Regions from separate parts of the Mesorhizobium sp. USDA 4775 genome, predicted to be linked through region 2. Evidence: riboswitches for the same ligand, from Rfam matches in the RefSeq annotation. Region 2 holds a riboswitch; the other holds the start of a gene.
What was found. A riboswitch is a leader RNA that binds a small molecule or an ion and turns the genes downstream of it on or off. The one in region 2 is predicted to bind thiamine pyrophosphate.

Region 1: it holds a riboswitch for thiamine pyrophosphate, as region 2 does, so the genes downstream of both, ACVILI_RS24440 (YkoF family thiamine/hydroxymethylpyrimidine-binding protein) here and thiB (thiamine ABC transporter substrate binding subunit) in region 2, are expected to answer to the same signal.

What each region holds. Positions count from the first base shown of each region.
Region 1 covers NZ_JBSSFM010000001.1:5,006,474-5,013,989, reverse strand. The annotation lists gene ACVILI_RS24460 (glycosyltransferase family 39 protein) at 1-868, shown strand, start outside; gene ACVILI_RS24455 (hypothetical protein) at 843-1,139, shown strand; gene msrA (peptide-methionine (S)-S-oxide reductase MsrA) at 1,314-1,832, shown strand; gene ACVILI_RS24445 (hypothetical protein) at 1,913-2,221, opposite strand; TPP riboswitch at 2,417-2,530, shown strand; gene ACVILI_RS24440 (YkoF family thiamine/hydroxymethylpyrimidine-binding protein) at 2,521-3,129, shown strand; gene ACVILI_RS24435 (ABC transporter permease) at 3,245-3,994, shown strand; gene ACVILI_RS24430 (ABC transporter ATP-binding protein) at 3,991-4,758, shown strand; gene ACVILI_RS24425 (ABC transporter substrate-binding protein) at 4,751-5,767, shown strand; gene ACVILI_RS24420 (tetratricopeptide repeat protein) at 5,891-7,516, opposite strand, start outside.
Region 2 covers NZ_JBSSFM010000001.1:356,940-364,455, forward strand. The annotation lists gene ACVILI_RS01805 (M48 family metalloprotease) at 1-917, opposite strand, end outside; gene thiQ (thiamine ABC transporter ATP-binding protein) at 1,177-1,953, opposite strand; gene thiP (thiamine/thiamine pyrophosphate ABC transporter permease) at 1,946-3,562, opposite strand; gene thiB (thiamine ABC transporter substrate binding subunit) at 3,809-4,807, opposite strand; TPP riboswitch at 4,851-4,965, opposite strand; gene ACVILI_RS01825 (thiamine diphosphokinase) at 5,054-5,698, shown strand; gene ACVILI_RS01830 (ABC-F family ATP-binding cassette domain-containing protein) at 5,700-7,516, shown strand, end outside.

The sequences.
Region 1 (7,516 bases), 4.6 Mb from region 2:
CGGCTGGCCGACCCCGCAATTCAATCATGACTACGCGCAGATGCCGTTCTGGGCGGCCATTTGCTGGTTGCTCTGGCGCGCCGGCCGTGGCGGCGGGCCGGGCTGGTGGCTGGCGCTCGGACTGGTGTCGGGCGTCGGGCTCTATGCCAAGTTCTCCACCGGCCTGCTGCTTGCCTTCGGCGCGCTCTGGCTGTTGTATGACGCACGCGCGCGCAGCCGGCTGGCGACGCCCTGGCCATGGCTCGGCCTTGCCGTCTTTCTCGCCGTTGCCGCGCCGCTGGCCATCGCGCTCTACCGCATCGATTTCCTGCCGCTGACCTATTTCGCAGCCCGCGACCAATGGGTGACCGAAAACCGAGCGCGTCTCTACTACATCGGCGTCCAGATGGCCGGGCTCTCCGGCTTTCTTCTGGTGCTGACGATATCCGGGTTGTTGCGGCGCTCGCCGGCCCCAGAAGCGCCGGTCGAGCGCGGCATTCTGGTCTATCTCGTGTGGATGGGGCTCGGCCCGGCGACCCTGATCATGGTGGCCTCGTTGTTCACCGGCACCGGCGAGTCCTGGGGCGCGCCGATGTACAATCTTGTCGGCGTCACGGTGCTCGCCTTTCTCGGCCACCGGCTCGGCGCCATCGAGATGCGAAGGCTGGCGATCTGCGCGTTCCTCTGCATCCTCACCATGTCGGGTGCCTATGCGGCGCTGCGCTGGACGGGCTGCAATGTGCGGGGGGCGCCTGGACGCCGTCTGCTGGCCGGCACAGCCGATCGCGGACGAGGCCGAGGCGGTCTGGCACGCGGCGGCGCCCGGCCGGCTCGACATTGTCGGCGGCGATACCCAGGTGGCTATGCTGGCGGGCCTCAATGCCTATGACAAGCCGTCGATCTTCACCGATCTCGATACGCGGTTCGCGCCCTGGATCACCAGGCAGCGCTTGCACGACCACGGCATGCTGATGGTTTGGCCAGGGCATGACGTTCCGCCGCAGTTGCAGACATGGCTGGGCAACCTCCCGGTCAAGACGGTTCTTTTCAATTGGTCTCGCACGGCGCCGCCGGTGGCAATCAGCTTTGCCGCCATTCCGCCCGGCACGCTGTATCCGCCGCTTGCCGTCGACAGCCGGACCCTGCATCCGGGCAACTGAAACGGTTCGATCCCCGACCGCGTCGTGATATCGTTCGCTCATGGCCGCGTTGTTTCCACGCGACTGGACGAAGCGGACGACAATGCCCATCTATTGGGAAATCCAATTTTGTCCGCGCAATTCCGGGCGGGAAACCGCTACATGAGCTGGAATTGCCTTTTGAGGAGACGTGACATGGCGACTTCGACCGAACGCGCAGTGCTTGCCGGTGGCTGTTTCTGGGGCATGCAGGATCTGATACGGCGCTATCCCGGCGTCATCTCCACGCGTGTCGGCTATAGCGGCGGGGATGTAGCCAACGCCACCTATCGCAACCACGGCACCCATGCCGAAGCCATCGAGATCAATTTCGATCCGGCCGTGATCAGCTATCGCACGCTGCTGGAGCGCTTTTTCCAGATCCACGATCCGACGACGCGCAACCGCCAGGGCAACGATGTCGGGATGAGCTACCGTTCGGCGATCTACTATACGAGCGACGAGCAGAAACGCGTCGCCGAAGACACCATCGCCGATGTCGATGCTTCCGGCCTGTGGCCTGGCAAGGTCGTCACGGAAGTCGCGCCGGCCGGCGCCTTCTGGGAAGCCGAGCCCGAGCACCAGGATTATCTGGAGAAATATCCAAACGGCTACACCTGCCACTTCGTCAGGCCGGGCTGGAAACTGCCGGTTCGCGAAAAGGCCGCATCCTAACGGTTGGCACAAAGCATCGTTGGAAGTGATATCGAAAAGCCGCCGGATGTCCGGCGGCTTTTTTGTTTTTGGACAATCACTTACTTGCCACAGTTGTTGTCGTTCACGGTGGGCGCCGTCAAATTGCCGTTGGCATCGGACTGCGCACCTTGTGGGTTGGTCGGGCAATTCCGATCCGCATTGGAGTTCATGTCGCCCGGCGCGATGGTGGTGCTGTTGGTAATTGCCGGATCGACCGTATTGGGCGAAGCCGGCGTGCTCGGGTCTACAGTCACTGAGTGGCCGCTGCCGCCTGACCCATCCATGCCGTTTGCGGTGTTGCTTTGCGCCATCGCGGAAGTGGCAAGCGCAACGGTGAACGCCGAAGCTGCGAGGATTTTCATGAACATGGTTTTGCCTCCATTTCTGTGAACTCGCCGCGTTGCGACTGGTGGGACAACCTCTCGGCTTGGCGAAGGTTCCCCATAAAATTCCGACTGCGCGGCGTCGCCAGCGTCCACGCAACGGCCAGAGTTGGTGCAACGCTTTTGGCCCGGTGCGCTGAAAAAACGGCTTCCCCTTCCGTTCGAATGGTGCTTTAACGCGTCCATCCACAGGGGTGCTCCGTACGGTCGGGGCTGAGACGGGGGCGGCAAGCCCACAGACCCTAGAAGCTGATCTGGGTAATACCAGCGGAGCGAGGCGGGCTATGTTTTCAGGCGCACAGATTTCCCTATATCCCATGGCCGACGATTTCGTCGGCGTCATCCTGGGCGCGCTCGGCGCGCTCGATCCCTACCGGGACAGGCTCCGGATCGAAACCGACGACATCTCGACCTTGCTGGTCGGGCCGCCCGAAGTGTTGTTCCCGGCGCTGCGCGACCTGTTCGTGGCGGCGGCGCAGAGCGGCAAGCATTGCGTGCTGTCGGCCGCCATTTCGCGCGGCTGTCCTGGCGAGCCGGACGATCCGATCTGCCGCTCCGACGCGTTTGGCGGGCCTGTCGGGCCGCTCGGGCCGCGCAAGGAAGCCGCCATCGCCGCCGTGCGCAGTGCTGCTGCCACCGGCCAGCCGGCGGCGGCGCAGTTCTCGCTCTATGTGATGGGCACCGGCGACCACATGGATGAGATCTATGGCTGCATCGATTTCCTGAAACAGTCCGGCGTCTACGATCGCTCCAAGAATTTTTGCACCAAACTGCGCGGCGATACCGGCGCGATCTTTTCGGCGCTGAACGAAGCCTTCTGCCGCTTCGGACCGGGCGCGGGCCACGTAACCCTTGACGTCACGGTTTCCGCCAACAGCCCCACCGCTGTCTGAGTCTGAAACACCCGCTTGCTCTACGCGCGGTCAAGGTTGTCCTCTCGTGGTCTCATTGTCGTCAAGCCGCCCGCGGCAGCTCGCGGGTCTCTTCGCCAGGGCGGCACCGGCCGTGATGTCGGTCGGGTTGCTGCTCGTGGCCTGGGAACTCTACGCAAATTATTCCGGCATCAAGCCGACGATCCTGCCGGCGCCGTCGCGCGTCTTCGAACAGGCGATGCTCAATCGCGAGGCGCTGATCGACAACGCCGTTCCCACCATCCGCGCCACGCTGATCGGCTTTGCCTGCTCGCTCGGCGCCGCTTTCGCGCTGTCGATGCTGGTCGACTTCTTCCAGCCGCTGCGGCGCGCGCTGTTTCCTGTCTTCATCGTCAGCCAGACCTTGCCGCTGGTGGCCATCGCGCCGCTGGTGGTGCTGTGGTTCGGCTTCGGTTTGACGCCAAAGATCATGCTGGTGGCGCTGGTCACCTTTTTCCCGATGCTGGTGGCTCTGGTGCAGGGCTACGAGGCGACCGAGGTGGAGATCGGCCAGATGCTGCGCGCCATGGGGGCAGGGCGCTGGCGTGTCTTCGTTCTGGCGCGGCTGCCTTCGGCACTGCCCTATTTCTTCGCCGGCCTGCGGATCTCCATCACCTATGCCGTGGTCGGCGCCATCTTCGCCGAATATGCCGGTGCGGCCAAGGGACTGGGCATCTACATGCTCAACGCCAAGAACAATTTCCGCCCCGATCTGGTGCTGGCCGCGGTCGGCGTGAGTGCCGCGCTCACGCTGATCCTGTTCGGGCTGACGGCGCTCTTGCAGCGCCTCGCCATGCCCTGGGAACGGATCGGCCGTCAGCCGGCAGGGAAGGGGCCGGGGCGATGAGCCGGCTCGAATTGCGGCATGTGCGCAAGGCGTTTGGCGGGCTCGACGTGCTCGCCGACATTTCGCTCAGCGTCGGTGCCGGCGAATTCGTCTCGATCCTTGGGCCTTCGGGCGCCGGCAAGTCGACGCTGTTCCAGCTTCTGACGGGTGCCGAGCATGGCGAAGGCGAGATGTTGTTCGACGGCATGCCGCTCGACGACCATGGCCGGCATTTCGCATTCATGCCGCAGCGCGACGCCCTGATGCCGTGGCGGCGCATCCTCGACAACACGACACTCGGGCTCGAAGTGCAAGGCGTCAGACGCCAGGCAGCGCGGGCGCGGGTCGCGCCGCTGCTTGCAGAGTTCGGCCTTGCCGGCTTCGAGCGGCATTTTCCGGCACAGCTTTCGGGTGGCATGCGCCAGCGCGCGGCGCTTTTGCGCACGGTGGTGCAGGAGCGCGACATGCTTTTGCTCGACGAACCGTTCGGCGCGCTCGACGCATTGACCCGCGCAGCCATGCAGCGCTGGCTCGAGCAGATGTGGCGGCACCATCACTGGACGGCGCTGCTGATCACCCACGATGTGCGCGAGGCGGTGTTCCTGTCCGACCGCATCTATGTGCTGTCGGCGCGTCCGGCCCGCGTGTTGCGTGAGATCAGGGTGCCCTTGCCGCGTCCGCGAGATCCGACTGGCGCCGCCGCGCAGCAGGCCGGCGCACTCGAGGCCGAGATCCTCGACATCTTGCTCAACCCTCAACCATCCAAAGGACATGACCATGACTGATATGACACGCCGGCAGGCCCTGCTGCTCACCCTCGCCAGCGGTCTTCCGCTGATCGCTGGAGCGAGCCGCGTCTTCGCCGCCACGCAAAAAGTCACCGTCGCGCTGGACTGGACTGTCAACACCAACCACATCGGGCTGTTCGTCGCCCGCGACAAGGGATTTTACCGCGAGGCTGGCCTCGAGGTCGACATTTTACCCTATAGTGACACCGGCGCCGGCACGCTGGTCGCCAACCGCGTTGCCGACTTCGGCATCAACGGCACCATCAGCCTGTTCAGCCAGAAGACCGGCGGGGCCGACTTGAAGGCCGTCTACGCCGTGGTGCAGTCCGAAACCGGCCGCGTGGTCTTCAATGCGGCGCGCAGCGAGATAAAAAGTCCCAGGGATCTTGACGGCCTGACCTATGGCGGTTTCGGCAGCGCCTGGGAAAACGCACTGATCTCGACCATCATCCGCCACGACGGCGGCAAGGGCAATTTCGAAACGGTGACGCTCGGCACTTCCGCCTATGAAGCGCTGGCCAATGGCTCGGTCGACTTCACGCTCGAGGTCTCGACCTGGGAGGGCGTCGAGGCCGAACTCAAGGGCGTCAAGCAGCGGAGCTTCGTCTATGCCGAGTACGGCGTGCCGGACGAGCACACGACGCTGATCTCGTCGAGCGAAGCCTATCTCAAGGCAAACCCGGCATTAGCGTCGGCCTTTATCCAGGCAACGCGGCGCGGCTATCAGTTCACCGTCGATCATCCGGCCGAAGCCGCCGCGCTGCTGATCGCCGGCAACAAGGACGCCTTGACCAATCCGGCATTGATCGAAGCATCGCTCAAGGCGTTGATCGACGGACACTATCTGCGCGCGGAGAACGGCGCCATCGGTACGATGGACCCGGCCAAGATGGACGCCATCGGCGACTATCTCTTCAAAGCGGGCATTTTGCGCGACGCGGATGGTAAGGTTCTGACGCAGCGCCCTGATTTTGCAGGGTATTTCAGCAATTCAGCTCTGGGGTGAGGTGCGTCGGTCTGCCTTTCGCGCCTCGAGGGAATGGCTGGCTAGCCAAAGGCGCTCGGTTGGCGTGAAAGCTTCCCATCGTTCAAAGCTTTTCAACGCGTCATCTGGCAGCGTTCTCGAACCTTACTTCGCGCCAAGGGTCAGCGCCTTCTTGCGGTCGGCCTCGGCGCGCTTGTGGTTGCCCTTGGCTTCCCACGCCTGGCTTCGCGCGTTGTAGGCGGTGGCGAAATCCGGTTGGAGCTTTATCGCGTGGCTCAAATCGGCGATGGCGCCGTCATAGTCCGCCCTGCTGGTCCGGATCACGCCTCGGCCCAAATAAGCAAAGGGGTTTCCGTGATCGAGGCTGAGTGCCTTTTCGAAATCGCGCAACGCAGCGACGTCCTCATGCCTGCCCATCCATATGAGTCCCCGATCGGCATAGACCCTTGCGTCCGAGGTGTTGAGACTGATGGCCTTGTTGTAGTCCGCGAGCGCCCCGTCGTAATCGCCTTGGAAACCGAGGTTCTGGCCGCGGTCGTAATAGGTCTCGGCAAAATTCGGATTGAGCGTAATCGCCTGGCTGTAATCGGCGACCGCATGCGCGTAATCGCTCTTGGCCTCCCAGGCCACTGCTCGGGCTAGATAGGCGTCGTGGAATGCAGGAAAGAATGAAATCGCCTTGCCATACAGGGCTATGGCGCCGTCATAGTCGTCCTTGCCATACAGCGCTCGACCCTTGTTGAAGGTCTGTGCGGCCAGCGAAGTCCAACTCGGCCTGGTCGCTTGCTCGCCAGCCCGGCCAACGGCTTGGCCCGGCATGTTCGATGCGTTGGCTTCGTCCCTTGCAAGCATCGCCAATTCGCGACCCTTGCGGGCGAGGGCCATCTTTGGATCGAGCTTCAGCGCTTGGTCCAGGTCGGCAATCGCCGGGTCGTAGTCGCCCTTGGTGAACCAGACAGTGCCACGTGCAAAATAAGCCGGCGCATATTGCGGGTTGAGTTCGATCACGCGGCTGTAGTCGGCGATGGCACGATCCAGTTCGTTCTTGTTTGTCCACGCGACGGCGCGGCCGATGTAGGCGTCTGAATGGCCGGGATAGAGTTTGATCACCTCGCCGAAGTCGGTGATGGCTGCGTCGTACATGCCCTTCTCGACAAACGACAGACCGCGGCCGACATAGGTCGAGGCCTTTCTTGGATCGAGCGCAATCGCCTTGCTGTATTCGGCGATGGCGCGATCGAATTTGCCTTTGTCGTAGAAGGCGTCGCCGCGGTCGATGAAAGCCTTGAGGTCCTTTGGGGCCGGGCCTACGGCGTCCGGCGCGGCGCCACCCTCTGCCAGCGCAGCCACCGTCGCTTTGCGCGCAACCGTATAGTCTGGATTGCTAGGGCTGAGCTTTATGGCTTGATCGAAGTCGTCAATCGCCTTCGAATAGTCCTTGCCGTCGGCCCACGCCATGCCGCGCCCGTAATAGCTGGCATCATCCTTCGGATCGATCCCGATCGCCACCGAATAAGCAGCGATTGCGCTTCCTGCGTCGCCCTTGGCATGCTGAGCCATGCCTTTGCAGTAAAATGCGTCGCGCGCCTTTGGATCGAGCGCGGCGGCTCGGTCGCAATCGGCGAGAGCACCATCGATGTCCCCAAGGGTGATCTTAGCGAGGCCTCGGCGAAAATGCGCCGCGGCAAAATTGGGGGCGCGTTCGATGGCCTGGCCGTAGTCGGCGATCGCCTGCTGGTAGGCGCGTTTGGCAGCCCAGGCCTTGCCGCG
Region 2 (7,516 bases):
ACGCCGAGGCCCGGATGAAGGAAGGTCTCGCCACGCACATAGCCTTCCTCCGGCGTATCGCCATAGAGCAGGCCGTCTATGCCGGCGAGGAAGGAATCGCGGTCGCGCGTGCCGACACCGGGCGCGCCGAACTGGCGGGCATGGCGCTGCGCCAGGTCGATGCGCTGCGGCGTGTTGGGGTGCGTCGCCAGAAAGTCGAGGCTGGCGTCGGTGGCGCCGCTGATCGAGCGGAAATCGGTATAGGCCGACATCGACTGCAGGAAGCGGCCGGCGGCATAAGGGTCGTAGCCGGCTTCGCCGATCGACTTGATGCCGATGGCGTCGGCCTCCAGCTCCTGGTTGCGCGAGAACTGCGCCAGCCGGAGCTTGCCGCGGATCAAAGCCGCCTTGGCGGTCGGGCTGTCGCCGAGCACGTCGGAAACCACTTTGGTCGCCAGGCCTTCCTCGGCCTCCAGCTGCTGGCGCTGCAGGCCGTGATTGGCGGTGACGTGGCCCATCTCATGCGCGATGACGGCGGCGAGCTCGGACGAATCATTCGCCAGCGCCAGCAGACCGCGCGTGATGTAGAGATAGCCGCCCGGCAGTGCGAAGGCGTTGACGTTGGGCGAATTGAGGATGGTGATGCGGTAAGTTTGGGTCGGGTTCGCCGACACAACGGTCAGATTGCCGACGACCTTGGCGACCATGCGCTCAAGCTTGGGATCGGAATATTCGCCGCCATAGGTCGCCAGGATGCGCGGATGCTGCGCCTTGGCCAGTTCGGCGAGCTTGTTGTTGGCACTGACATTGTCGACCGTGATCGGCTTGTCGGACGGTTGGAAGCCGGATTCCTGGACTTCCGGAGGCGTGAACATCTGGCAGCTTGCGAGCGCCACGGCAAAGCCGGCCAGCGCCAGAAAGCGCGCTAGCGGGTTCATTCGTAGCTTGTCGACGCCGATCGCCAGAGCGGCTTCCTTTCAGGTCCCGGCGCATGACCACGAAAATCGGGGGCGATCTCCGGAACCTGTCATGCGCAAAAACAAATTTCTACGGTACTCGTCACACGTCCCTAGGGGGCGTGTGACGAGTACCGTAGGCAAATCACGGCTTGTGCCAAACCAATAGGGCGGACCTAGCCACACTACTTCTGCCATGGCAAGCAAGCGCCCCGTTGCCTGATGCCGGTTTGACCGTAAATTATGTCCGCTTCCGGGCAATATCTCGTGATACGGCATTGCCGGCACCTGCACCGACATAGCGCCGGAACGCCTCCGGACCAGCCCCAACAAAGAAATCCTCCGCACTGCCGGTGGCCGCGACGGCGCCATTGTCCAGAAACACCACATTGCGGCCAATGCGGCGGGCGTCCTGTGGCTGGTGCGTGACGAACAGCACCGTCATGCCGCGCTCCGCATGCACGCCGGCAACCAGGTCGAGCATATCGTCGCGTAAGGCGGGCCCGAGCGAAGCGAAGGGTTCGTCGAGCAGAAGCACCGGGCGATCGCGCACCAGCACGCGCGCCAGGGCGACACGCTGGCGCTCGCCGCCGGAGAGTTCGCGCGGCAGCCGCTTGTCCTTGCCGCCAAGGCCTGTGCGTTCCAACGCTTCGGCAATGGCGGTTCGATCGGCTTCGGTCAGCCGCAGCGATGGCGAGCGGCCGAGCCCGACATTCTGCTCGACGGAGAGATGCGCAAAAAGGTTGTTTTCCTGAAACACCATCGACACCGGCCGTGCGGCTGGCGGCGCTGCGCCGACATCGGCCCCGCCGATCAGCACGCGGCCCGACTGCGGCGTCTCGAAGCCGGCGACCAGATTGAGCAGCGTCGACTTGCCCGAACCGCTCGGCCCCATGATGGCGGTGATTTCCGCCGCCGCGAACGCGACATCGAAGGTGAGCGGCGCCTCGCCATAGCTGAACGAGACCTTGTCCAGCCGCACCGGAACACCCTTCCCTCTCATCGCTCCGTCAGACATTGCGGACCTTGTCTCTTCCCAGCCAGTCCGCCGCCAGCACCAAGGCGAGGCAGACGAGGCCAAGCAACAGTGCCAGGCCGGCGGCGTCCTGCGTGCGGTAGCTGCCCATGCGCGCCAGGAGAAGGTAAGGCAAGGTCTGCACGGAATCACTGCCGAACAGCGCGATAACGCCGAGATCGCCGAGCGACAGCGCCATGGCGAAGGCGAAGGCGGTGGCGAGCGGCCGCCGCAATGACGGCCAGTCGACCAGCCGCAGCCTGGCCCAGCCGGAAATGCCGAGCTGCGCGCAGAGCCGTTCGTGGCGCTCGCTCGCCGCGTCATAGGCGGGACGGACGGCGCGCAGCGCGAAAGGCATCGCCATGACAGAATTGACGGTGACGACCATGACCGGGGCGATGGCAAAGACATCGCCGGCATGGCGCAGCAGGAGGAACCAGCCGGCTCCGATGACGATCGGCGGCACGACCAGCACAAAACCGGCGCCGGTATCCGTGGCGTGTTCGAGCAGTGTCCTTCGACCGGCGCGGCGCCTCAACGCGAGTGCCCGTCGCGCCATGGTCAGCGCCAACGACAGCATCACTGAAAGCAGCGCCGACAGGAAAGCGAGCACCGCACTGGTCAGCGTCGCCTGCCGGACAGCGGCCTCGCCGGCGAGCCGGCCGAGATCGGCGCCCAAGCCTGCCGAGACGGTCGCGGCCATCGGTCCGATAACGAACAGCAGCGCCAGCACGATGAGCACGGCGTTGAGTGACGCCTCGGTCGTGTCGACGGAGAGATAACGGCGCGGCGCCACCGGCAGGTTGGTGTCGCCGACGACATTGGCGCCAAGCCGCGTCAGCGCCAGCACCACGATGAAGGTCAAGGCAATCTGCAGCAATGTCAGGGCGACCGCCCGCGCCGGATCGAAATCGAAGCGCAGCGCCTGGTAGATGCCGACCTCCAGCGTCGTTGCCGCCGGTCCGCCGCCAAGCGTCAAAACGATGGTGAAGGAGGTGATGCAGAGCATGAAGACCAGCCCGGCGACACCCGGCAGAGCGGCGCGCAGCGTCGGCCATTCGATCAGCCGGAAGGCCGGCCCCGCCGCCATGCCGAGCTGGCTTGCCAGCCGCCACTGGTCGGCGGGAATCGTCTGCAGCGCCTCGAGGAACAGGCGGGTCGCCAACGGCAGGTTGAAGAAGACGTGGGCGACGAGAATGCCGGACAAGCCATAGATGCCTGGCCAACCCTGGCTGCCGGCGGCGCTGAACAGGCCGGCGAAATAGCCGGCACGGCCGTACAGCGCCAGTATGCCAAGCGCCGCGACGATCGCCGGCAGCGCCAACGGCACGGCGAAGAGTTGCAGGATGAAGGCGCGGCCGAAGAAACGCGGATGCCGCGACAGGGCGCGCGCCACGAACAGCGCCGGGATCACCGAAAGCAGGGTCGAGAGGACTGCCTGCCAAAGCGTGAAGCGCACGACGCTCAGCAGGTAGGGATCGAAGGCCGCCCAGGCTCCCGAAAAATCATCGGCGCCTTCGACGAGCAGGCCCGCGAATGCGCCGCCGATCAGCAGCGTGATTGCGGCGAGCGCAATGATGCCGGCGCTGACGCGGGGATCAGCGCGTTCCACGCTCGACCGCCAGTCTCCGCATAGCGGCACTTATAGAGGGTTGCGTTCCTTGGCGCCCCCCTCCGTCCTGCCGGACATCTCCCCCACGAGGGGGGAGATTGGCTGTTTCAGCGCCTCGCTCATACCTATAGCGTCGGCGATTGGCGAAATCACCGATAGCATTCGATCTCCCCCCTTGTGGGAGAGATGTCCGGCAGGACAGAGGGGGGCGCCGTAGAGCACTCATCTTTCGATCATACGGCCAAACTATTTGCTCATCACCGCCAGCCATTCATCCACCCAGGCCTTGCGGTTGGCGGCAACCTCTTCGGGGCTGAACAGCAGGGTCTTGGTCGGCTTGACCAGCTTGTCGAAGGCCGGGTTGAGCGGCTTGTCGGTCTTTCCGGCCGGGAACATCCAGTTGGTCTCCGGGATCGCGTCCTGGAATTTCGGCCCGGTCATGAAGGCGATGAATTTTGCCGCCAGCGGGTTCTTGGCTCCGTTCGTGGTGATTCCCGCGACCTCGATCTGCAAATATTCGCCCTCCTCGAAAGAAGCGGCCTGGTAGCGCTGCGTGTTCTCGGCGACCATGTGATAGGCCGGCGAGGTCGTGTAGGACAACACCATCGGCGCCTCGCCCTTGGTGAACAGGCCATAGGCCTCGCTCCAGCCCGGCGTCACGGTCAGCACCTTCGTCTTGAGCTTGGCCCAGGCTTCCGGCGCCTTGTCGCCATAGACCGACTTCACCCACAACAGCAGGCCGAGGCCCGGCGTCGAGGTGCGCGGATCCTGGATGACGATCTTGTCGTCGGCACTGCCTTCGACCAGTTCCTTCAGGCTCTTCGGCGGCGTCTTCAGTTTTTCGGTGTCGTAGACGACGGCGAAATAGCCGTAGTCGAAGGGAACAAAAGTATCGTCGCTCCAGCCACCCGGCACGTTGACATCGGAGACCGCGCCATGCGGGGCAAACAACCCGCTAGCCTTGGCATCGGCGGTGAGATTGGTGTCGAGGCCAAGTACGATGTCGGCCTTGGTTGACGCGCCTTCTAGCTTGACGCGGTTGAGCAGGGCCACGCCATCGGCGACCGAGACGAACTCGACGTCGCAGCCGCATTCGGCCTCGAATTCCTTCTTCACCACCGGGCCTGGCCCCCAGTCGGCGGTGAAGCTTTCATAGGTGTAGACGGTGAGCTTGTCCTTGGCCAAGGCCGGCCCGGACAGCGCCACGACCATGGTCGAGACAAGAGCGTATAAAAGCGTGCGCATCGGCGCCTCCTTCGTTCGAATTGCAAGGAATTGAGGCGCCGGACTGTCCGAAACGTCTAATCCCTCCGCCGGTACAAACCGGATCAGGTTCAGCGGGTTGGCGAGACTGCCTCTCAGCCGGTCCGCGAAGATCGCGTCCGGCACCCCGTTAGAGCGTTTCGACACATAGGCCGGGCCGGGGAACCGCGCAAGTGGCAGTTTGCCGGCCTTCCGTTTCCGCTGCCGGGCTGGTACAGGCCACCGGATATGAGCACATTCACCATCCTGCTTGGCGGCGATCTCATCCGCACGCCCCGGCTCGACCGCCAGGTCGACGGCTCGCGCATCATTGCCGCCGACGCCGGCATCGGCCATGCCCGGCTGCTCGGCCTTGTGCCGGAACTATGGGTGGGTGATTTCGATTCGGTGCCGGCCGATCTCCCCGCCGATCTCGCCGCAGTGCCCCGCCGAACCTTCCCGGCGGAGAAGGACAAGACCGACGGCGAATTGGCGATTGCCGCAGCCCTCGAGCGTGGCGCGACTAGCCTGGTGCTGGCGGGCGCGTTCGGCGGCAAGCGCGCCGACCACGCTTTCCTGCATCTGGCGCTCGCCCTGCGCCTGGCCGAAGCCGGAACCGAGGTGCTGTTGACCAGCGGCGCCCAGGAAGGTGTCCCGTTGCTGTCGGGAACGGCCGGCTTCGACTATGCCGACGGCACGCTGTTTTCGATCCTCGGCTTTTCCGAACTTGCCGGCCTGACCGTCACCGGCGCCAAATGGCCGTTGAACCAGGTCGTAGTGGCGTTCGGCTCGTCGCTGACCATTTCCAACGAGGTCCGGGGCCGCCTCGACATCGCGCTCGGCCACGGCCGCGCGCTGCTGCTCGCGCATCCGTATCCACTACCTGAAAGCTGACATGGCCCCGCCTCTTCTCAATCTCGACGGGATAAGACTGACCTTCGGCGGCACACCGCTGCTCGACGGTGCTGCCTTGACGGCTTCGGCCGGTGACAAGATCGCGCTGGTCGGCCGCAACGGGTCCGGCAAGTCGACGCTGCTCAAGATCGCGGCCGGCCTGATCGAGCCGCAGGACGGTGAGGTGTTTCGCCAGCCCTCGGCAACCGTCCGCTATCTGCCGCAGATGCCCGACATGGAAGGTTTCGCCACCGTGCGTGCCTATGTCGAGGCGGGCCTCGGGCCAGCCGACGATCCCTACCGCGCCTCCTATCTGATGGAGCATCTTGGCCTCACCGGCGAGGAACGGCCGGGTGATCTCTCAGGTGGCGAGGCCAGGCGCGCAGCCCTGGCCCGTGTCATGGCGCCGGAACCCGACATCCTGCTGCTTGATGAGCCGACCAATCATCTTGACCTGTCGGTCATCGAATGGCTGGAAGAGGAGCTCGTGCGCACCTCCTCGGCACTCATCGTCATCTCGCACGACCGCCGCTTTCTGGAGCGCGTGTCGCGCGCCACCGTCTGGCTCGATCGTGGCCAGACCCGCAGGCTGGACAAGGGTTTTGGCCATTTCGAGGAATGGCGCGACCAGGTGTTGGAAGAGGAAGAGCGCGAGCAGCACAAGCTTGGCCGCCAGATCGTGCGTGAAGAACACTGGCTGCGTTATGGCGTGACGGCGCGGCGCAAGCGCAACATGCGCCGCCTCGGCGAGTTGCAGACCATGCGCCAGCGTTTCCGCGGCCATAGGGGCGCCGAAGGCACCGCGACCATGGTGGCGAGCGACGCCGCCGAATCCGGCAAGCTGGTGATCGAAGCGAAGAACATCGAGAAGAGCTTTGGCGACCTCACCGTGGTCAAGGGCTTCTCGACCCGCATCCAGCGCGGCGATCGCGTCGGCCTCGTCGGACCGAACGGCGCCGGCAAGACGACGCTTTTGAAGATGCTGACCGGCGAATTGGCGCCGGATGCTGGCTCGGTGCGGCTCGGCACCAATCTGGAAATCGCCACGCTCGACCAGAAGCGCGAGGCAGTCGACCCGCAGGAGACGCTGGCGCAATACCTCACCGACGGACGCGGCGAAAACCTCGTCATCAATGGCGAGCAGCGCCATGTCGTCTCCTACATGAAGGATTTCCTGTTCAAGCCGGAGCAGGCGCGCACGCCGGTGCGCGAACTGTCCGGCGGCGAGCGGGCGCGGCTGATCCTGGCGCGCGTGCTGGCACGACCGGCAAACCTGCTGGTGCTCGATGAGCCGACCAACGATCTCGACATGGAGACGCTGGAACTGCTGCAGGAACTGGTCGCCGGCTTTGCCGGCACCGTCATCCTGGTCAGCCACGACCGCGATTTCCTTGACCGCACCGTCACCAGCATCATCGCGCCGGATGGCGGCGGCCGTTGGGTCGAATATGCCGGCGGTTATTCCGACATGCTGGCGCAACGCGGCGGCACAAGGCTCGACGACCGCAAGGCGCGCGCCAGGGCCGAAGCCCCTGACGCACAGGCGCAAGGCAAGAGCGAGCCGGCGGCGCCAAAAGGGCCGGCGAAGAAACTGTCGTTCAAGCAGAAATTCGCCCTGGAATCGCTCCCCAAGAAGATCGAGGCGGTGACCGCGTCGATCTCGCGGCTGGAGAACAACATCGCCGACCCGGCCTATTACGAGCGCGATCCGGCCTCCTTCCAGAAAACCATCGCCGCCCTCGACAAGGAGCGCGCGACGCTGGCCGCGCTCGAGGAAGAGTGGCTGGAGCTGGAGATGCTGCGCGAGGAGATGGAAGG